Regions from separate parts of the Metabacillus indicus genome, predicted to be linked through region 1. Evidence: riboswitches for the same ligand, from Rfam matches in the RefSeq annotation. Region 1 holds a riboswitch; each other region holds the start of a gene.
The links. A riboswitch is a leader RNA that binds a small molecule or an ion and turns the genes downstream of it on or off. The one in region 1 is predicted to bind lysine.

Region 1 (7,348 bases):
CGTATGCCGGATATTTTTCCTCAAGGAAATACCATGGCTTCCCGTCTTTATACGTCCAGACGCGTCCGCCTTCTCCGCGGGCTGATTCACTCATCAGGCGAAGCTTGTCATCTCCCGGAATAGCTGTCGGGTGAATCTGAATGAACTCGCCATTTGCATAGTGAACGCCCTGCTGATAGACGATGGAAGCTGCTGATCCCGTGTTGATGACAGAGTTTGTTGATTTTCCGAAGATGATTCCAGGTCCGCCCGTTGCCATGATGACAGCGTCGGAACGGAATGACTTGATTTCCATGCTTGTTAAATCCTGACCGGTGATACCTCTGCATACACCATCGTCATCGACAACGGCTCCAAGGAATTCCCAGCCCTCGTACTTTGTAACAAGACCTGCCACTTCATAGCGGCGGACCTGCTCATCAAGCGCATACAGAAGCTGCTGACCTGTTGTTGCACCGGCAAATGCCGTGCGGTGATGCTGCGTTCCTCCAAAACGGCGGAAGTCAAGAAGCCCTTCCGGTGTACGGTTGAACATGACACCCATGCGGTCAAGCAAGTGAATGATTGACGGAGCCGCCTCGCACATCGCTTTTACAGGAGGCTGGTTGGCAAGGAAATCCCCGCCGTAAACGGTATCATCAAAATGCTCCCACGGAGAATCGCCTTCTCCTTTTGTATTTACAGCGCCGTTGATTCCGCCCTGTGCACAAACGGAATGAGAGCGCTTAACTGGTACTAACGAAAATAAATCTACATGAACGCCGGATTCTGCTGCTTTGATGGTTGCCATCAGGCCTGCCAAACCGCCTCCGACGACAATAATTCTACCTTTACTCATCTGGCCCACTCCCTTTGATTCTAGTACTCATCAAACAAATGCAAAAATAGTGCTGACTCCAACGTAGGACAGTGCAAGGAAAAGTGCGATTGTCACGTAAGTGGAGATCAATTGTGATCTAGGAGTGACTGTAATTCCCCAGCTCACAGCAAATGACCACAGGCCGTTTGCAAAGTGGAAGATTGTTGATACTACACCAACTACGTAGAAAACAATCATGAATGGATTGCTGAAAATAGAGGCCATCATATCAAAATTCACTTCTGCTCCAAAGGCAGCTGCAATTCTTGTTTCCCACACGTGCCATGAAACGAAAATCAGTGTAATAACACCTGAGATTCTCTGAAGCATGAACATCCAGTTGCGGAAGTATCCGAACTTGCTGACGTTGTTTTTCGCTGTAAACGCAATGTAAATTCCGTAGATTGCATGGTATAAAAGCGGGAGGAATATAATAAATGTCTCCAGAACAATTCTAAACGGCAAGCTTTCCATAAAATGTGCAGCATTGTTAAATGCTTCTTCTCCTCTTGTTGCAAAGTTATTTACAACAAGATGCTGAATTAAGAAGACGCCAACCGGAATCACTCCAAGCAAGGAATGAAGTCTTCGGTTCAAATACTCTCTGTTTCCAGCCATCTCAACATAACCCCCTAGTAATCTTAAAATCTTTTTTTTAATGTTTCTCCTATTCCCCGGCAATCTTTTAAAAAAATAAACATTGTATGATAAAATGTGACAAATTTATTGTACTCCTCACGCGGTACAGCGTCAAGAAAACGTGTTCATAAATTTTAATTTTGTGACAAATCTCTTTTTCAAACAATTTTTATTTTCTTAAAATACTAATCTAGCGCTTATCGGTCAGATAATTTACTTTTATTGCATGTGCCTCATGCCGCATCTTGATATATAATAAAAATCAGAAAGAGGGGAAGAATGTGAAAAAAACGAAAGAACAAATTGACACGGCACAGCTCAGAGATATGCAGGTGCCTGCGTTTGCATATGAACTCCTTAGAGAAGTGCTTATTCCTGACATTTTGGGGAACGAGTCCGCTTCCATGATGTACTGGGCAGGCAAGAGCCTTGCGCGGAAGTATCCGGCAGAATCCATCGACGAGCTGATCGCTTTCTTTTCGCTCGCAGGCTTTGGAAACCTTTCACTTGTACATAAGAAAAAAGACGAAATGGAATTTCAGCTGCAAAGCGAACTGATCCAGGCAAGATTTAAAACGATGAAAGAACCTTCGTTCCAGCTTGAAGCAGGTTTCATCGCCCAGCAGGTGCAGCGCATGAACAAGCAGATCACCGAAACATATGAGCATGTTAAAAAACGTGCGGACAAAGTTCACTTTACTGTGAAATGGGACTACAAAGACATGGAGTTTGAAAACGAATAAAGGACGGGTACTCATGATACCCGCCCTTTTTTTTATTTTCATCAAAGCTCTCAGTTGGCGCCAAGGACACCTGCCGGCTGCTCTGAAAGTTCAAATGCGTCGTGCAGCGCTTCTACCGCTTTCACCATATCAGCATGGCCGACTACCGTTGAAACTTTTATTTCTGACGTGCTGACCATTTTCACCTCAATCTGTTCCTTCGCAAGAACATGGAACATTTCCGCGGCAACTCCCGGGTTTGAGACCATTCCGGATCCTACGATCGAGACTTTGGCCAGGCCGTTTTCAAATTCGATCCGTTCAAATCCGAGTTCCTCCTTATACGTTTCAAGAACGTGCACGGTCTCTTCGACCTCACCTGTTTTAACAGAGAATGAAAGAGAAGCAATCTGTGCGTTTGCTGTACTTTGAATAATAATATCCACATTGATTCCGTGGCTTGCGAGTGTTTTGAAAATGGTGGAAAGAGCCATCAATCCGTTTTGCAGCCCGCAAACCGTCACTTTTGACACCTGATCTTCAAATGCAATGCCTCTTACAATTAAATTCTGTTCCATATCTGTTTCCTCCTCAATAAGCGTGCCCCGTTCGGCTTCTGTGCTGGATCTGACTTCAAGCGGTACTCCGTAATTTTTGGCAAATTCAACTGCACGCGGATGCAGGACACCCGCTCCCAGGTTAGCGAGCTCAAGCATTTCATCATAGGAAATTCCCTCAAGCTTTCTTGCCCCTTTTACAAAGCGCGGATCGGTTGTGTAAACACCCGTCACATCTGTATAAATATCGCATTTGTCCGCTTTCAGCGCCGCTGCTAAGGCAACTGCTGTTGTATCGGATCCTCCGCGTCCAAGAGTCGTAATCTCGCTGCCGTCTGCAAAGCCCTGAAATCCGGCAACAACGACGATTTTCCCTTCAGAAAGCCGTTTTTCTATTTTCTCTGTATCAATTCCGGAAATTCTCGCATTTCCATGGACGTGCTCTGTGCTGATGCCGGCCTGCCAGCCTGTATAGGAAACAGCGTCATAGCCTTTCGCCTGCAAAGCCATTGTCAGTAGAGAGATGGTCACTTGCTCTCCTGTTGAAAGCAGCATGTCCATTTCGCGCTTGCTTGGTTTTTGTGTGATTTCAGCTGCAAGTGATACTAAATGATCCGTTGTTTTCCCCATTGCCGATACAACGACAACAACACTGTTGCCCTTTTGGCTTTCTTCAGCTGCACGGTTGGCAGCATTCATGATTTTCTCCGAAGAACCAACTGATGTGCCCCCAAATTTTTGTACAATTAAACCCATATCGCCTCTCGCCTTTCAAGTCTTATTTGATCGTCAGCAAGTAAAAGGGAGAATCCCGGAAAACGCAAAAAAAGCAATGAGATTCTCTATCTCATTGCTTGCATAAACGAATAATGGAACTTCATTCATACAATGAGATAGCGCTCCAAGAAAAACATCTTCTTGACAATCCTGCGTCTCTTAAACGCAAAACCAGCAAAGAGAAGAAATGGGTCTTTCTTTGCTTCGGCGGCGCTCCCCTTTCACGCGTCTTCAAAGGAATCCATTTTCCTCTGACGCGCTACTCTTGAAGTCCGCACCTCTACCGTCATTTAACGAACTAAACGATCTGATTTATGAAATTAGTTAAAATTTTAGCAAACCTTACTGCTTAAAGCAAGAACATTTTATGCTTCTTCTTTTTCCTGCAGTTTTTCATAGATTAATTCTGCGGTATTTGAAGGCATGCCTGCAGCGATAATGTCCTCAATACTTGCCTCTTTCATTTTTTTCACAGACCCGAAATGTTTCAGCAGGACCTTCCTGCGCTTTTCGCCAACGCCGGGTATGTCATCCAGAATCGATTGAAAAGCGGTCTTTCCGCGCGTCTGCCTGTGGAAAGTAATCGCAAACCGGTGAACCTCATCCTGAATGCGCTGGAGGAGATAGAACTCCTGGCTGTTTCGTTCAAGCTCCACAATTTCAGGCGGACTGCCGACCATGAGGTTGGATGTTCTATGTTTGTCGTCCTTTACAAGGCCTGCTACAGGTATGGTCAAGCCAAGCTCATTTTCAAGCACATCCTGAGCTGCTGCAAGGTGGCCTTTTCCCCCGTCAATAATAATCAAGTCAGGAAGCGGAAGTTCTTCTTTCAGGACGCGCGTATATCGTCTGCGGACAACTTCCCGCATCGACTCATAATCATCAGGGCCTTTAACGGTTTTAATTTTATACTTTCTGTATTCCTTTTTAGCAGGCTTCCCGTCAATGAAAACGATCATGGCCGATACCGGATCTGTACCCTGAATGTTTGAATTATCAAAGGCTTCAATTCTTGCAGGCGTATAAATACCCATTTTTTCACCCAGCTGGTCGATCGCTTTTATCGTTCGTTCTTCATCGCGCTCAATCAGCGAGAATTTTTCTTTAAGGGCAATTTTCGCATTTTCATGTGCAAGCAGAACGAGATCCTTTTTCTTTCCCCGCTGAGGCTGCGTCGCAGTGACTCCGAGAAGCTCAGCAGCCATCTCCCGGTCAACGCTGTCCGGAAGCAGTATTTCTTTAGGAAGAATGTGATTGCTCTTTGAGTAAAACTGGCCGAGGAAGGTTAAAAACTCTTCTTCCGGTTCCTGATAAAGCGGGAACATGGCAATATCCCGTTCAATCAGCTTGCCCTGTCTTACAAAAAACACCTGAACGCACATCCACCCCTTGTCGTACGAATAACCGAACACATCACGGTCGACAAAGTCATTCATCGTCATCTTTTGCTTTTCCATCGTGGCGTCAATATGGGCAATCTGGTCGCGGAATTCCTTCGCACGTTCAAAGTCAAGGTTCTCAGATGCAGCCAGCATTTTCTTTGAAAGTTCCTCTTTAATCTGCTTAAATCCGCCTTTAAGAAAGCGCGTCATTTCGTCCACCATCTGCCTGTTCTGTTCCTGGGTCACATTGTAGACGCAGGGTGCAAGGCATTGTCCCATGTGGTAGTAAAGGCATACACGATCAGGGAGTGTAGAACATTTTCTAAGAGGATAGAGGCGGTCAAGCAGCTTTTTCGTTTCCCTTGCTGCCTGCACATTCGGATAGGGCCCAAAGTATTTTCCTTTATCCTTCTTTACATTCCGGGTAACAATCAGCCGCGGATGTCTTTCACCGGTGATTTTGATAAACGGATAAATTTTGTCATCCTTCAGCATGATATTGTATTTTGGATCATGCTTTTTTATCAGATTCAGCTCTAAGATTAGCGCTTCTATATTTGAAGAGGTTACAATGTATTCAAAATCCCTGATTTCACTCACAAGCCGCTGCGTTTTCCCGTCATGCGAGCCTGTAAAATAAGAACGGACACGATTCTTCAGCACTTTTGCTTTTCCGACATATATAACGGTGCCGAAACGGTCCTTCATCAAATAGCAGCCCGGCTGATCCGGCAAAACGGCCAGCTTTTCTTTTATCAATTGCTCCATTGCGGACACTCCATTAATAAGGTTTATTCCAATATTGTACCATTTTCCTGTCTGTGAGTCGTGCGGAGATATGCATGCTAATTTGCAGACGCAGTCAGAGGAGAATTCGTGCCTGTTTTACAGGCAGCGGGGCAATCATTTCCTGAGCAATAATTGACATATTTTTCGAATCGGAGAGGAGCTTTTTCTCCTTTTTGAAAGAGAAACGAAAAACCCAAGCTCGTAAGCCTGGGTTTTCATTTTGAAAGATCCAGCCGAATGATCTCAGGCAGGTTTTCGAATTATGCGTGTTTGTTAAGTAGTTCAGCTAAAGCTTCTTTAGGCTGGAATCCAACCGTTTTGTCTACAACTTCGCCGTTTTTGAATACAAGCAGAGTCGGAATGCTCATAACTCCGTATTTGCCTGCTGTTTCCTGGTTTTCATCAACATCAAGCTTAACAACTTTCACTTTGTCGCCCATTTCCTGATCAAGTTCTTCAAGAACCGGAGCAATCATTTTACAAGGTCCGCACCATGGAGCCCAAAAGTCAACGAGGACTACGCCTTCGCTAGTTTCTGCTGTGAATGTTTGATCTGTTGCATTTGTAATTGCCATTGTAATTTCCTCCTAAAATCGAGTAATAACTGAAGTATAGCATTAAAGAATTGGGTCTGCGAATTTTTTGCTCACATTTACTTTTCCCCAACTTTATGAGGAAAAACATATCCAGACTGGAAAAAATAAAAACACGACGGGCAAGGTCGTGTTTTTATGGTTTTTTAAGAATGTACTTTAAGCTTTTTGAATTCTTCCGTCAGAAGCGGAACGACTTCAAAGAGGTCACCCACAATACCGTAATCGGCCACTTTAAAGATATTTGCTTCCGGATCTTTGTTGATGGCAACAATGATTTTCGAGTTGGACATACCTGCTAAATGCTGAATGGCTCCGGAGATGCCGCAGGCAATGTACAAGTCAGGAGTGACAACTTTTCCTGTCTGGCCGATCTGCAGGGAATAATCGCAGTAATCCGCATCACATGCACCGCGGGAAGCGCCAACCGCTCCGCCAAGAACATCCGAAAGCTCTTTAAGAGGGTTAAAGCCGTCTGTGCTTTTCACTCCGCGTCCGCCTGCGACAATCACTTTTGCTTCTGAGAGATCCACGCCTTCAGTTGCTTTGCGCACCACTTCTTTTACAACTGTGCGAAGATCTTTGATATCAGCTGTTACTGAAGATACTTCGCCGCTTCTTGATTCATCCTTTTCAAGAGGAGCAATGTTATTTGGACGAATTGTAGCAAAAATTGTTCCGTCAGTCACAATTTTCTTTTCGAACGCTTTTCCTGAGTAGATTGGTCGAGTGAACACGGCATTTCCGCCTGTCACTTCTAAATCCGTTGCATCTGAGATCAGGCCTGAACCGATTTTCGCAGCGATTTTAGGCGATAAATCTTTTCCAAGAGCTGTATGGCCAAAAACCAGACCTTCAGGTTTTTCCTGTTCAATTACAGCCAGAAGAGCCTGTGAATAACCGTCAGGCGTATATGTTTTCAGCTTTGCGTCTTCCACCGTAATTACACGGTCCGCACCGTAATGGATCATTTCCTGTGCAAGTGAAGCAACGCTTTCCCCTAAAAGAACAGCTGTTACTTCCCCGCCTT
Region 2 (7,348 bases), 500 kb from region 1:
CAATATTCAAAAGGAAAACACAGCAGACGGCTATTTGCTTTTTGAACCGGTGAATCAGAAGACAAATACGGGCATTATTTTTTATCCCGGAGCAAAGGTCGAGCCTGAAGCTTACGCCTATCTTGCCGAGCAGCTTGCTCAGCGGGGATATACAGCGGCGATTGTCAAAATGCCTTTTAACCTGGCGATTGCCGGCATCAATAAAGCCGGGAATGTAATTAAAGACAATCCGGAAATCACAAAATGGTATCTGGGAGGGCACTCACTTGGGGGAGCTTCAGCATCGATCTATGCCTATGACCACCAGGATACAATAAAAGGACTGTTCCTTATGGCTGCCTATCCCACAGATTCCAGTGATTTTTCCGGGACTGATTTTCCGATTTTGACAATTTACGGAGAGAAAGACGGTTTGGCCACTCTTGATGATATCAGGGAGAAAAAACACCTGCTTTCAGAGGATACATTTTTCTATCAAATTAAAGGCGGAAATCATGCGCAGTTCGGCATTTACGGCAATCAAAAAGGCGATAATGAAGCGGACATCAACGTTTATATTCAGCAGGACCTTATTGTTAATACAATCGACAGATGGATCATCATGAATCAATAAGTTTTAAACAAAAAAACTGCACCCCTTCAAATAGCTTAAGGGTGCAGTATCTTATAATTATTTTACTGCCTCAAGAAACTCCTCTGCATCCTGAACTATAAGAGCCACTGCGTCTTTCCAGAAATCCTCTTTTGTCAGATCAGCGCCAAGATGCTTCATGGCAAGATCTTCAACCTGCATCGAGCCTGTATCTTTAAGCAAGGCAATGTATTTCTGCTCAAAAGCAGCTCCTTCCTCAAGCGCTTTTGCATAGATTCCAAGCGAGAACAAGTAACCGAATGTATACGGGAAGTTATAGAATGGAACGCCCGTAATATGAAAGTGGAGCTTTGATGCCCAGAAGTGCGGGTGATACTCGCCTAATGAATCACAATAGGCTTCTTTCTGAGCGTCTTCCATCAGCTCGCTGATTCTCTCGGCACTCACCATTCCTTTTTTACGCTCTTCATAGAACGCATTTTCGAAAATAAAGCGGCCATGTATGTTCATCAGAAGCGCCACACTGCGCTGAACTTTATCTTCAAGCAGAACAAGGCGCTCTTCTTCCGTTTTTGCTTTTTTCACTGAAGCATCCGCCACAATCATCTCGGCAAAAGTCGAAGCCGTTTCCGCCACATTCATCGCATAGCTGCGGTTCAGCGGATGAACGCCTGCCATTGCATGCTGGTGAAACGCATGACCAAGCTCATGGGCAAGAGTTGCAATGTTAGAAGGCGTCCCTGAGAACGTCATAAAAATGCGGGACTGATCGCTTTCCGGAAAGCTTGTGCAAAATCCGCCCGGCGCCTTTCCCTGTCTGTCTTCAGCTTCAATCCAGCGGTCTTCAAAGGCTTTTTTCGTAAAAGAGGTAAGCTCCTCCCCGAAGTTTGAGAACTGATCAAGAATAAACTCTGCTCCCTCCTGGTAGGAAACCTTCGACTCTTTGCCGCCGATCGGCGCATCAAGATCATACCAGCTGAGTTTTTCCACCCCAAGAAGCTCTGCTTTTCTTTTTAAATACTTCACTAGAGACTGCTTGTTTTCAGAAATAACCTTCCACATCACATCAAGCGTTTCCCGCTTCATCCGGTTGATTTCAAGCGGCTCGCTGAGCACATCGTTCCAGCCGCGCTTTTCGTAGACATTCAGCCTGAAGCCCGCAAGATGATTCAGCGTCTGTGCAAATAAATCCGCTTTGCTTCCCCATGCTTTTTCCCACTCTTCAAATACAGCCTTGCGGACTTCACGATCCCCGCTTGAGAATTTATTGGCTGCCTGGCCAACTGAAAGTTCTTTTATTTCTCCATCTTCTCTAAATGGAATTTTCACTGTTGAGACGAGCGTGTCATAAAATTGTCCCCACGCATGATATCCATCAACAGAAAGAGCATTAATCAGCGTTTCCTGCTCCATCGGCAGTTTATTCTTCGCTTTGTTTCTGCGTTCAGTAAGCACATAGCTAAGGTCAGCAAGACTTTCCGTCAAAATAAGCTCTTCCCAGACTCCATCCTCCACTTTTACAAGCTTTTGATCAAGGCTTGCGAGTGCATTCTGAAAGTGGGAGCTGAGCTGCGTTACTTTCCCTCTCAGAACAGCAGCGTGTTTGTCCTCTGTATCCTGAGCCTGCAGGCAGCCAACAAAAGCACCCGCCTGTCTAATTCTTTTAGCAATCCCCTGGAATGAGTCAAGGATTTCATTAAGGTAAACGTGATCCTCTTTTGAGCTTGGCACAACCAGCTGATCTGCCTCTGCCTGAAATAATGGAACGTCCTTTTCAAGCTCTTCTAAGTGACGCTTAAAACTTTCAGACTTGCTGCCTCCTTCAAAAAATACATCCAAATTCCATGTTTCTGCATATGTAGCGGCTTTCATAAGTTTACCCCCCATTAAGTATTTCGCTGCACTAAATAAACTGACAGGTCTATTATATAACATCGGCTTGAATTTTTGTATAATTCTTACTCTTTTCAAATACAAAAAAAACAGCCTGCAGGCTGTTTTTAGTTACTTCACCGATTTATCTGATTTTACCTCATCGTCATCCATTAAACCTTTTGTTGCATTTTTGAATTCTCTCAGTGTTTTGCCTGCAGCTTTGCCCAGCTCCGGAAGTTTTTTCGGTCCGAAAAGCAGGAGTGCCACAAACACAATCAACATGATTTCGCCGAATCCCAAGTTCATCATGTAACCTTCTTCCATGTCATATTTTCATAAAAATAGAAAGAAAACGCTATCTTTGTAAATTATAGTAGATTCCTGTGTACAATGCAAAGTGAAGTTTTGGTGACAATTATTTCAAGATATCATGCAATTATTGCTATATGGTATATCTCGTTGACAAACTTATTTCTCCCTGCTAAATTAATTCTATTAAAATAACATTAAAAAATCCTCACGACATCTCAGTGAGGTAGAGGTTGCGCGATTGGAAGAGTAGCATGCATGAGGCCGGTGGGGCTGATGAACGCATGACGAAAGGCCTTCGCGCCGAAGTGTATAACAGCCACACTGTTATACGCTGGGACGGCATTAAACAGGTGCCGGACTGCCGCAGATTTTTCTGCGGAGTGCTATCTGGAGATGATCGTGAGTTTTTGCGTACTGTGGCGCACGGACTTTTCCGTGCGTCTTTTTGTTTGTTTTTATTAAGAATGACACAGACTGATCATAAGGTATGTGTTCCATAGGAGGTTTCACATTTTGAAACAGAAAAAATGGGGTTTCTGGCTGTTAACAGCCTTTGTTGTAGGAAATATGGTCGGTTCGGGTATTTTCATGCTTCCGAGCACACTTGCACAAACGGCAAGTCCTCTCGGTGTAACGAGCGCCTGGCTTGTCACTGGATTCGGCGTTCTGATGATTGCTCTTGTTTTCGGCAATCTTTCTATCCGCAGACCCGATTTGACGGCAGGTCCTCAAAGCTATGCGAAAGCCCTTTTTGATTCTCCTAAGAAAGGAAATGTCGCAGGCTTCAGTATGGTCTGGGGCTACTGGGTCGCGAACTGGATCAGCAATGTTGCCATTATCACCAGCTTTGCCGGCTACTTATCTTCCTTTTTCCCGATTATGTCGGACAAATCTGTTCTTTTTACAATAGGCTCACAGGACGTTCAGCTTGGGAGAGCAGTAACGTTTGCTGTCTGTACCATTCTGCTTTGGGGCACTCATTCCATTCTTGTCACAAACATGACAGGTGCAGGGAAGCTTAATTTTGCTGCTACCGCTTCTAAAGTCATTGGATTTATGCTGTTTATCATTGCCGGATTATTTGCACTTGAAACTGCCGCGTTCGGCGAATTTTATTTCCCGGTTGAAACAGACAGCGGCAGTACCCTCGGACTGACAAGTCAAATTCAATTCGCCGCGATCTCAACTTTATGGGCGTTTGTCGGAGTAGAATCTGCCGTGATATTATCAGGACGCGCATCCTCACAGAGAGATGTGAAAAAAGCAACTATTACCGGCTTAATCATTGCCGTTTTCATCTATTTGATTATCACACTTATAACCATGGCTGTTCTTCCGCATGACCAGCTGCAGACCTCCGACAAACCGTTCGTCGATGTGCTCTCCGTTATTTTAGGAGATGCAGGAGCGAATGCAATGGCTCTGCTCGCCGTTGTGTCCCTGTTCGGTTCCACCATCGGCTGGATTCTGCTTTCTTCTGAAGTGCCGTATCAGGCTGCGAAGTCAGGCATCTTCCCGGCATTCTTTGCAAAGACCAATAAAAAAGGCAGTCCTAAAAATGCCCTGCTGATAACGAATTTAATGTCGCAGATCTTTATTTTTTCAACGATTTCAGGGACCATCAGCGAAGCATATACGTTCCTGACAACGTCAGCTACACTTGCTTATCTTTTCCCGTACCTTGTCTCCTCCATCTTCTTCCTGAAGCTGATCGCTAAAGGAGAAACGTATGATCTGGTAAAGGGTTCACGTGTAAAAGACGGGATCATCGCGTTCATTGCCTGCTTGTACTCTGTCTGGGTGATCGTCACCGGAACAGCGGACCTTAAAACATTTGCTCTGGGCGTAGGCCTTTTCCTTGCAGGCTTTGTGATCTATCCTTTCCTTGTAAAGTACATGAAAAAAGAAGAATCTGCCTCTGCTTAACCAAAAGGGCTGCATCCATTATGCAGCCTTTTTAATTTGCTGCCGGAGCAAACATCTGGCTTGCACAATACTCAATGATTTCCCTCCTTCTTATGATTCCAATGAAGATTCCTTTGTCATCAGTCACTGGCACAAAATTCTGTTCCATGGCCCTTGTAATAATATGTTCCATCTCAGCCTGAATGGAAATGGGCTCGTTTTTGCGGTGAAAAGGGATTTCCGTCAGCCGGATGTTTTCTGTGTTATGAAAATTCAGGTTTGGGGTATTTTTCAGCTTCCAGAGCAGATCTCCCTCTGTCAGCGTCGTGACATATTTCCCTTCTTGATCAAGCAGAGGGACCGCTGAATAGCGGTGGTATTCCATCTTTTCAAGCGCCTGACGCATCGTCGACTGGATAGGCAAATAGACAACTTCCTTTTTTGGAATCAGGAAAAAAGCAATATTCATTTCTTAAAAGTCCTCTCTATATTTTTCCATCTGACACAATGTGAATATCAATGTTTTCTGTTTTTCTCATAATTGTATTTACGATAGACCCTTTTCGGATTTCCTCCCATCTTGTTCTTGCTGACTGCCCCAGCAGAATTTGAGTCACATGGTATTTCGTTGCTGTTTCTATGATGATGTCTGCAGGTTTACGGTTCCTCTCATGCTCAAGCAAAAAGACCGCATTGAATTGAGAGGACAGCAGCTTCCACCTTTCCATTTTTTCTCTCATCTCCTGGGTAAATGATTCTTCCGGTAATTTTGCTGCATGGAGGATAAAAAGCTGTGCACGGAGCCGGTTCGCCATCCTCCAGCCTCTTCTGATGAGTTTTTCGGCTGTAGGGCCGTATCCCACGCAGACAAGTATTTTTTCATGTACGCCTATGGGACCATATGAAAGGTTTCCGCTGATCTGCTCCATTTTTTCATCTACATCGTCCGCCACTTCTCTAAGGGCGAGCTCCCTTAAAGCAGAAAGATTGGGAACGGTAAAGAAATGGGAGAGACTTTGCTCTATCTTGTCAGAGCCGTAAATTTTACCTTCTGACATTCTTTTTCTCAGCGTTTCAGGCGTCACATCAATCAGCTGGATTTCGCTTGCTCTTTGAACAAACAAATCAGGCACGCGTTCGCGCACCGCTACTCTCGTAATTTGCTGAACAATATCATGGACACTTTCCAGATGCTGAATATTGACGGCGGACATGACATGGATGCCTGCTTCCAGTATTTCTTCTACATCCATATACCTTTTAAGATTTTTAGAGCCTGGTATATTGGTGTGGGCAAGCTCGTCAATAATAACAACCGCCGGCTTTCTTTCAATAATGGCCTCCACATGCAGTTCTCTGAAAATGCTTCCCTTATATTTCATCTCTTTAAGCGGGATGACTTCAAGGTCTTTTATCAGATCCTCTGTTTCTCTTCTTCCATGACATTCAATCAGACCGATGACGGCATCAATGCCTTCAAGCTTTAAATCATGGGCATCCTGAAGCATTTTATACGATTTTCCAACCCCTGGGGCAGCTCCCACATAAAGCTTCAGTTTGCCCCGGTTCATTTCTGCAATTTCATCAAGCAGCTCCTGCGGGGTTTTTCGCCTGAAATATGGATGGTTTTCCGTCATATTTTCACCTCCTCTATGATAAGCGCGTCAGCTGTTTACAAACATCCAGCCTCAGCTTAATCGGCAGCTGAGGCGGATCTTATTTATTGTTTCATCATGTTTTTTATGTCCAGATTCAATTTAAGAACATTCACTCTTTCTTCTCCAAACAGTCCAAGTTCCCTTCCCTGCACATGTTTTTCAATCAGTTTTTCAAGTTCAGCTTTGTTAATTCCTGTTTCTTCTGAAACCCGATCGAGCTGCACGTAGGCTGCTTTTGGACTAATATGCGGATCAAGACCTGAGCCTGAATTTGTCAGCAGGTCATTCGGTACATCGCTGATTTTCGTTTCAGGATTGTTTTTTTTCCACTCTATTATTGATTCCTTCGTGCGATTCAGCATATCCTCATTGGATGGTGCATAGTTGTTGGAGCCTGATCCTGCACCGCTGTATTCAATGCTTGAGACTCTTCCGTGGAAATAGCCTTCTTCTGTAAAAGTCTGTCCCATCAGCTCAGAACCTATCACCTTATCATTCTCATCATAAATTAAACTTCCATCTGCCTTATGAGGGGCAGCCGCCTGGGCAATTCCTGTTACCGCAACCGGATATACCAGGCCGCAGAAGGCCATTAACACAAGAGTCATTCTGATAATCGGCCCTATTATTGATTGTTTTTCTTCCATTGTATAAACCTCTTTTCTTCTATATAAATGCAGCAAGGCAAAGATCGATCATTTTAATGCCGATAAAAGGAACCAGCACTCCTCCGAAACCGTATACCAGCAGATTTTTTCTGAGCAGGGCATTTGAACTCATCGGTTTATAGCTGACACCTTTCATTGCGAGAGGAATCAGGATCGGGATAATAACTGCGTTAAAAATCAAGGCCGACAGGATCGCAGAGATTGGCGAATCAAGTCTCATGACATTCAGCATATTCATTTCCGGAATGGCGAGCATAAACATGGCTGGAATAATGGCGAAATACTTGGCAATATCGTTTGCAATACTGAAGGTTGTCAGTGCTCCGCGTGTCATCAGC
Region 3 (7,348 bases), 450 kb from region 1:
CCAAGTGTAACCACCCATACAATCAGGAGCGGAATGAGAACTCCAGGTGCAAATCCGCCAAGTTCTCCAGGCGCTGCAGCTTGGAGGTAATCATTAAAGAGGAACGTCTGAGTGTCTTTTCCCCAGCTTAAATTTAATGAAAAACCGCTGTATGAAATCGCCCATGCGATAATGACAGAATAATAAGTAGAAATGACAAATGCTATTCCAACCTGCCACCATCCGAGCCATTCAAACTTCTTGCTTAACCGTGCATACGTTAAAGGTGCAGAACCGCGGTACTTGTGACCTAGAGTAAATTCCATTACAAGCAGGGGAATACCTGCTGTCAGCAATGCGAAAAGGTACGGGATGAAAAACGATCCTCCGCCGTTTTCGTACGCCACTCCAGGAAAACGCCAGATGTTTCCAAGTCCGATTGCCGATCCGACAGCCGCTAAAATAAAGCCTGCCCTTGTTCCCCACTGTGGACGATTATCCATTTGTGTAAAGCCCCCTTTAGCCTTTTCTTCCGAATTTGGAAGAATTTTAATTTTTATTATTTTCTGATATTTAAATATAACTATACATAGTATAATCGGACATTATGCCTAAGTCAAAATGATTTTTGAAATTTATTATAGTAAAATGATAAATCTGTCATATTTTCTCGCAAAAAAAAGACAGAGTCCGCGTGAACTCTGCCTTTTTCCTATTTGTTAAACAGCTGTTGCCTTTTTCTTGAAAATAAGGATAAAGACAATTAAAAGCACAATTACTGTCAAAAGTCCCAGAATCATACTTCCTGTAAGTCCGAGAACTAAATATCCAAGAGCTGCCATGATTCCTCCTGACACTGCATATGGAAGCTGCGTCACCACATGGTCGATGTGATGGCTTCCCGCTCCAGTTGAGGATAGAATCGTCGTATCTGAAATAGGAGAACAGTGATCTCCGAGTACAGCTCCTGCAAGGACAGCCGCCATTGCCGGAAGAAGCATCGAAATATCAGTTGCAGCCGTTATTTCGCCTGCTATCGGAAGCATGATGCCGAATGTTCCCCATGACGTTCCTGTAGCAAACGCCATAAAACCTGCAAGAACGAACAGAATGACAGGCAGGAAGGCTGTATTCATGTTTGACTGCTCTACTAGCCCTGCAAGGTATTCTCCTGTTTTCAGCTGGCCGATCAAATCAACGATCATCCAGGCAAGCGTCAGAATATAAATGGCCGGAAGCATTGATTTAATGCCCTCAAGGAAAGCTTTTGGCAAGTAGGCAGAAGAGATGCCTTTGCCTAAATATAAACCAAGTGTAACCACGAGACCGATAAGTCCTCCAATGACAAGCGACTTCGCCACATCCGTGTATTCAAACATTGTAAGAAGCGTCACTTTAACGCCATCTTCTGCTAGAACGCCTTCATACCCGGTCCAGAGCATGGCGCCTACTGTTCCAATAATCAGGGCAATAATCGGCCAGACAAGATTTCCGATCGAGCCTTTATCACTAACAGGCAGATCTTCCTTAATATCTCCGAGCGGCTCTTTTTCAGGATCAAACAATACGCCTTCTTTCATAGCCCGCTCTTCATGAAACTTCATGCTGCCGAGATTGATGTTTAAGTAGGCCGTTGCAAAAACTAGAGCCAGTGCAGCGAACACATAGTAATTCATAGGAACCATCGTCATAAAAGCAGACAGAGGGGTGTATTCAGAAACACTGTGGGTTGCAAGAATCGTCCCGATCATGGCAATAATATACGCTCCCCAGCTTGAAACCGGTGAAACAACACACACCGGTGCAGAGGTTGAATCAATAATATAGGCAAGCTTGGCTCTTGAAACTTTCTGCCGGTCTGTAATCGGACGGCTGACCTGCCCTACAGCCAGTGCGTTGAAATAATCATCGATAAAAATCATAATGCCCAGAAGAGCAGCAGTAAACTGAGCACCAGCTCTTGTTTTAACACGCTTTTGAGCCCATTCGCCAAACGCCCTGCTTCCGCCTGATATGGAAATCAGCGCAGTCACAACACCAAGGATAAGCAGGAACAGAAGAATGAACACATTCCACGTATTGAGCTCTCCGTCTGCAACAAAGATGGCTTTAAAAGCTCCCCAGATTTTCGAAAGGGTCTCTCCTATTGAAAAGTTTGTAAGAATAAGTGCGGCGGAAAGGATTCCGACTCCGAGTGAAAGAAGGACTTTCCTAGTAAGTATGACCATCAAAATGGCGATGATCGGGGGAAGAATTGAATAAATAGTGCCTGACATGGTAAAACCTCCTGGAATTAGTAATGGGGCTACCGGCACGATGCAAGGATAAAAAAGTGCAAATAAAAAAGAGTACGATAGAAAATAACTATCATTACTCTTTTTAGGTAATGTTATGTTATCCTCCACGATCAGTAGCCCACCATTGCAGATATCCCTGCAATGACAGTGTTACCCTTATTCAAGGTAACCCCAGCTGTGCAGATGTTGACGCATGCTGCATAACTTCGGCAAAAAAGCCTTTTGTATAGTGATCTCAGTTGTCATCCTCACACTATCTACTCTTCTTTTTCGCGCCTCTACCTCATCATGAGACAAGGTGAAGTATTCAATTTGTATGCTGATTTAACGGACATATTTCTTTAGCCCCAAAAAGCAGCTCATTAACTAGTTGGATTATATCAATAATCTCCTAATCTATCAACAGCAACTTACCTTCCAGTTGATTCCACGGGAACTTCAAGCGCAGGAGGTGAGCTTCCTCCGCCCCCGTTGTAATAGCTTGGCACTTGCCCCTGAACAGCTTTAATCGCAATCGGGATGTTGTTTCTTACTGTAGCAGTTCTTGTGGAGAACGGAATGACCACCTCGACATTCACTTCAATTTCAACTGCTATTTCAATCAGCGCATTGTTAATTCCATACTGCTGAATCGTTTCCTTCACATCAGTCTGCACCTCACCGACAACGTAAAAACGGACGGGCACTTTCGGACCGAGGTTTCCAATCAGTGCATTATTCGTTGCCTGGCCAAGCGGAATCGAGTAGATGATTCCCTCGCCCTGTTTATCTTTCGTAAGATGCTCGCCCTCCGGCAGTTCAAGCGCGTCAATATTACCTTTGGATGCTTCTCTTAAATTCGCCTGAATCTTGTCGGTTGTCTTGGCAAGCACGCTTCTGACAAATTTGGCGTTAAAATCGATTGTCGTCACATTCCCTTTTTCATCCGTATCAACGACGAACATTTCATCCACATCTACATCTTCTTTAATGTCCTTGTTAATCGCATTCTGGATAACAAGTGTCGCAATCCGTTTTGTTTCGGTTTCAGCCACCGTCATTAATGTCGGTTCAATTCCCTTATTAACAATCCACAGCCCCGCAGCTGTAGATAAGATAAAAAAGACGAGTGAAAGCAGGAATACATATCTGAAAGGAAGCGGCCCTTTTTTATGAGGACGGCTGCGGAATCTGGCCAAAAATAAATCCCCCCTTTACAAGCTATATTTATGCATGTAAGGAGGGATGTACGCTATTTTTTTGAAGTTATCTATTAAAACAATGATGTTATACAGTTCGACTCAGAGCATTCTAAGCAGGGCATCTCTTCCGCTCATTCCTACGTGGATTCCGCGGTTTTCGGCTTCAAAGGTAATGGATTCAAGCGGAGCATCAAGAAGCTGTTCGATCGTCCGGACGCCGACTGCTCTCCCTGCAATAATTCCCCGCTCTTTCAATTTTTCATTCAGCAGCGCTACATCGAGTGCGCCGCACATAATGTACCCTTTGTCGCTTGTAACAGCCATGAAATTTGTTTTAGGCAAAGCAACCGTTACAGCTGTAAATTGATGACTTCCAATCATAATAGGTGTCATGGATACCATCGTTCTTTCACACTCCCTTCCTTCTGTAATTTATGAAGGCAGGAGGCATTGAGTGTGAAAACTAGGCATTCTTGTACGAATGTCCCTGTTTCAGCTTCCAGGCAAGGACATCACGCAGCATTTCAGGCATATAATAGGTTTTCTTTTCTGCATGGTAAATGGAAGGGTAAAGCACGCCCAAAGTGAACATATCGACTGTCGCAACCTCATAGGTGCGGTCAGGATCAAGCGGTTCCCCTTGTATAAGAATGCCCGTAATGTGATTTAAACCGTCTGATTTCTGCTCACTGCGAACCTCGATTCCGTCAAAAATCATCCGGCCCATTACTTTCCCCCTGAATCCAAGCCCTTTTAATCTCAACTGTTCAATTTTTTCTGTCCGTGATTCTGCAATCACTTCTTTCAGGACATCTCCCTTTAACTGCACTTTACAGGGGTTTATTGGATGCGGACAGATCCTGTGCAGGTCTTTTCTCGTCACTGAGCCTGCTTGTAAAGGTTCCAGCAGCAGCCCGGCATTGACCATGCTCACATCGCCTTTGCACCATTCCTTGACGGCTGATGCCAGAAGGGCTGTAAAGTCAGAAGGACCAAACCAGTCCAGCGTGAGATCCCTGTCAAGCACTGTCACTTCCTCTGACAGAATCTCATCGCTTTTCTTCCTCTCCGCATCAAGAAACACTTTTACATCTTCACATTCCGGCTCTGCAGCAACTGAAATGACATTTGCCGTTTTTGACAAAAGCGTGTCACCGTCAACTGATAATGCCACGTGGCCGATTAAGCTGCAGTTTTTCCCCGCACCTGTAAGAAGCACATTATTCACCAGCTTCCCTTTTTCCAGGACGTGGTGGGTATGGGCACCTAAAATGACGTCAATTTCAGGGAATTCCGCAGCCAGGAGTTCATCGTCATTAATCCCTAAATGAGAAAGCAGAATGATGATATCCGCCTGGTCTTTAATCAATTCCAGCGTTTCGCGAAGACTTTGAAACGGATCCGTTACTTTCCATCCGAGAAGCTGATAAAACTTCTCATAGAAGACGCTGACACCAAGAACGGCAGCTCTAGTTCCGTTTGCAAAAGAGAAGATTTTATAAGGCTCCACCCAGCGGGGACGCTCCCCTGACTCTGTATAAAGATTTGAAAGAATGACCGGAAATGCTGCCCGGTCATATAAAGTATCCAGCGCATCATGCGGCAGCGTTATCCCCTCATTATTGCCGATGGTCACAGCGTCATACTCTAAGCCGTTCAAAAGCTCTACATTCGTCTTCCCATTCGTAGCTTCCGTGATTGGATGCACACGGTCAAGATGGTCTCCGACATCTACAAGCAGCATCTCTTCCCCATCTTCTGCATGCTCTTTTTTCATCCGCTTCAAGTAGTGAGCAACCATAGGCCAGTTCTCAAAATAACTGTGCAAATCGTTTGTATGATATAAATGAATGGTCTCAGCCATCAATAGTCCCCTTTTCAAAAAGGTGTTCAGGTTTTAGAAAACACCTTCATAAATCAGTTTAAGTCCCGCAAGGATCAAGACAATCCTGAGCAGACTGATGAGCGCTTTTCCAGAAAGCTTTGAGGCAATCAGCGCACCTGCTTTTCCTCCTGCCCAGGCTCCTGGTATTAAAGCAAGAGCAAACAGCCAGTTTATATTTCCAAGAGCCGCATGCATAACCGAGCTTGTCAGACCAGAGAGAAAAATAATAAACATAGACGTTGCGACAGCTATATGTGCCGGGAAGAAAAAGAGGAGAATCATCGCAGGCACCATCAGGGCACCGCCGCCAATGCCAAAAAGACCGGACAAAAAACCAACGCCAAATGAAATGATGATGGCCGGTACGGGTTTATAAAAATAGACTCCCTCCGCACCTTGCTCACCTTGATATGTACGGACAATCTCTTTTTCTCCAGGCTGTCTCGCACTCGGTTTGAGTCTGTCCCTGAGCATCAGCAAAACAGAAACGAAAATCATAAATAAACCAAAATACAGGGAAAAAGAATCCGTGTTTAAATATTGATTCGCATATGCTCCAATTATTCCTCCAGGCCCGCTCCCGATAAAGAAGATCAGTCCGCTCCTGTAATCCACTTTTTTCTTTTTCATATAGGCGAGTGTAGAGGAAAGGCCTGTGAAAATGACAACAAGGAGCGAAGTCCCGACCGCTGTCTGAGGGGAAACTCCTTCAAAAATCGTAAAAAAACCTGATGAAAACAGCATGGCCGGAACGACAATAATGCCTCCCCCAAGGCCAACAAGGCTGCCGATTGTTCCTGCTATAAAGCCTATGAAAATAAGGAAAATCCATTCCATTTAAACAACCCGCCTCTTTCTATTCTCCGCTGAACAAGTCCAGCTGCCTCGGCGCAAGACCCTCATATTCAATCTTCATCAGCTTTTGCATTTGTTTCGCATTGTCAGCAGCATCTCCGCCGGAATTATTATTAAAGAGGAGAAAAATATCCTCTGTTACCTCTTTCAGTTCTTCAATAAATTCTGCCCATTGATTCAGCTCGTTCTCATTGTACCTGTATAAATATCTCACTTCGCGCCATTCTTCTCCTTTAGCAGGCTTCGTCCAGCCATGAACATTTCTTCCGTGCATCCGGATCAGCGTTTTACCTGAGTCTGTGGCCTTCACAACTGCCGGAACCGACCCGCTGCCTGCCTGAGGCTCATCGCATATACTGTGAATCCACTTTTCATTCCGCATAAAGGAGAGCGTTTTTTCGCGTGTTTCCGGAGTAAACCAAGACTGATGCCTGAACTCAAGAGCAACCGGAACGTCTCCCATTTGCTCGCGGCACCATCTTAAATAGGTCACATTCTCCTTTTTGCAGTCAAACCACGGCGGAAACTGAAAAAGCACCATGGCAAGCTTTCCTGTCCGTATGTAGGGTTCAATGGACCTGAGAAAGGCTGCGAACATCTCTTCTTTCGAATCAAAGGGAATGTCCCCGCGCTGATGGCCTGTCATTCCCTGATAAGCCTTCACTATGAATTTGAATGACTCAGGAGTTTCACTCACCCATTTTTCTGCATTTCTTACAGGCTGAACAGCATAAAAGCTTGCATCCACTTCAACTGCCGGGAAATGGGCCGAGTACTCCTTCAGTTTCTCCCCTGCTGCAATTCCATTAGGGTACAGAGCATCATGGTCTCCCCAGCCTGTTAATCCAATATAGATCAATCTGCGTCCAGCCTCCTTTTCGTACGTATCGGTTCTTTTATGATACTACATGGATGAAAAATTTTCATTCTGGATGGTTTGTGCAGTTGATTGGAAGAGGTGATTAAGGGATTGAATACTGTGAAATATGCGTGAGCTGTTTTTAGAACATTTTGCGGGAGGCTGCGCTTTGGCTAAGTGCGCTTATCTCGGCTTTAGAACACTTTCACAGATATTGCACTTTGGCTAAGTGCGCTTATCCCGGTTTTAGAACACTTTCACAGATACTGCGCTTTGGCTAAGTGCGCTTATC

Region 2: it holds a riboswitch for lysine, as region 1 does, so the genes downstream of both, ACK1LH_RS17995 (amino acid permease) here and ACK1LH_RS15485 (aspartate kinase) in region 1, are expected to answer to the same signal.
Region 3: it holds a riboswitch for lysine, as region 1 does, so the genes downstream of both, ACK1LH_RS17735 (Na+/H+ antiporter NhaC family protein) here and ACK1LH_RS15485 (aspartate kinase) in region 1, are expected to answer to the same signal.

Annotation. Positions count from the first base shown of each region.
Region 1 is NZ_CP176757.1:3,007,088-3,014,435, forward strand. Features, by position in the region: gene sdhA (succinate dehydrogenase flavoprotein subunit) at 1-838, opposite strand, end outside; gene ACK1LH_RS15475 (succinate dehydrogenase cytochrome b558 subunit) at 869-1,477, opposite strand; gene ACK1LH_RS15480 (YslB family protein) at 1,825-2,241, shown strand; gene ACK1LH_RS15485 (aspartate kinase) at 2,292-3,533, opposite strand; lysine riboswitch at 3,664-3,845, opposite strand; gene uvrC (excinuclease ABC subunit UvrC) at 3,920-5,704, opposite strand; gene trxA (thioredoxin) at 5,986-6,300, opposite strand; gene ACK1LH_RS15500 (electron transfer flavoprotein subunit alpha/FixB family protein) at 6,465-7,348, opposite strand, start outside.
Region 2 is NZ_CP176757.1:3,504,731-3,512,078, forward strand. Features, by position in the region: gene ACK1LH_RS17980 (alpha/beta fold hydrolase) at 1-613, shown strand, start outside; gene ACK1LH_RS17985 (M3 family oligoendopeptidase) at 671-2,464, opposite strand; gene ACK1LH_RS17990 (twin-arginine translocase TatA/TatE family subunit) at 2,597-2,773, opposite strand; lysine riboswitch at 2,996-3,173, shown strand; gene ACK1LH_RS17995 (amino acid permease) at 3,290-4,705, shown strand; gene ACK1LH_RS18000 (CBS domain-containing protein) at 4,737-5,153, opposite strand; gene kdpDN (KdpD-like non-kinase potassium sensor) at 5,170-6,321, opposite strand; gene kdpC (potassium-transporting ATPase subunit KdpC) at 6,405-6,989, opposite strand; gene kdpB (potassium-transporting ATPase subunit KdpB) at 7,009-7,348, opposite strand, start outside.
Region 3 is NZ_CP176757.1:3,456,370-3,463,717, forward strand. Features, by position in the region: gene ACK1LH_RS17730 (sodium-dependent transporter) at 1-482, opposite strand, end outside; gene ACK1LH_RS17735 (Na+/H+ antiporter NhaC family protein) at 699-2,255, opposite strand; lysine riboswitch at 2,383-2,565, opposite strand; gene yunB (sporulation protein YunB) at 2,687-3,454, opposite strand; gene ACK1LH_RS17745 (YunC family protein) at 3,557-3,859, opposite strand; gene ACK1LH_RS17750 (bifunctional metallophosphatase/5'-nucleotidase) at 3,921-5,321, opposite strand; gene ACK1LH_RS17755 (sulfite exporter TauE/SafE family protein) at 5,355-6,179, opposite strand; gene ACK1LH_RS17760 (DUF72 domain-containing protein) at 6,199-7,056, opposite strand.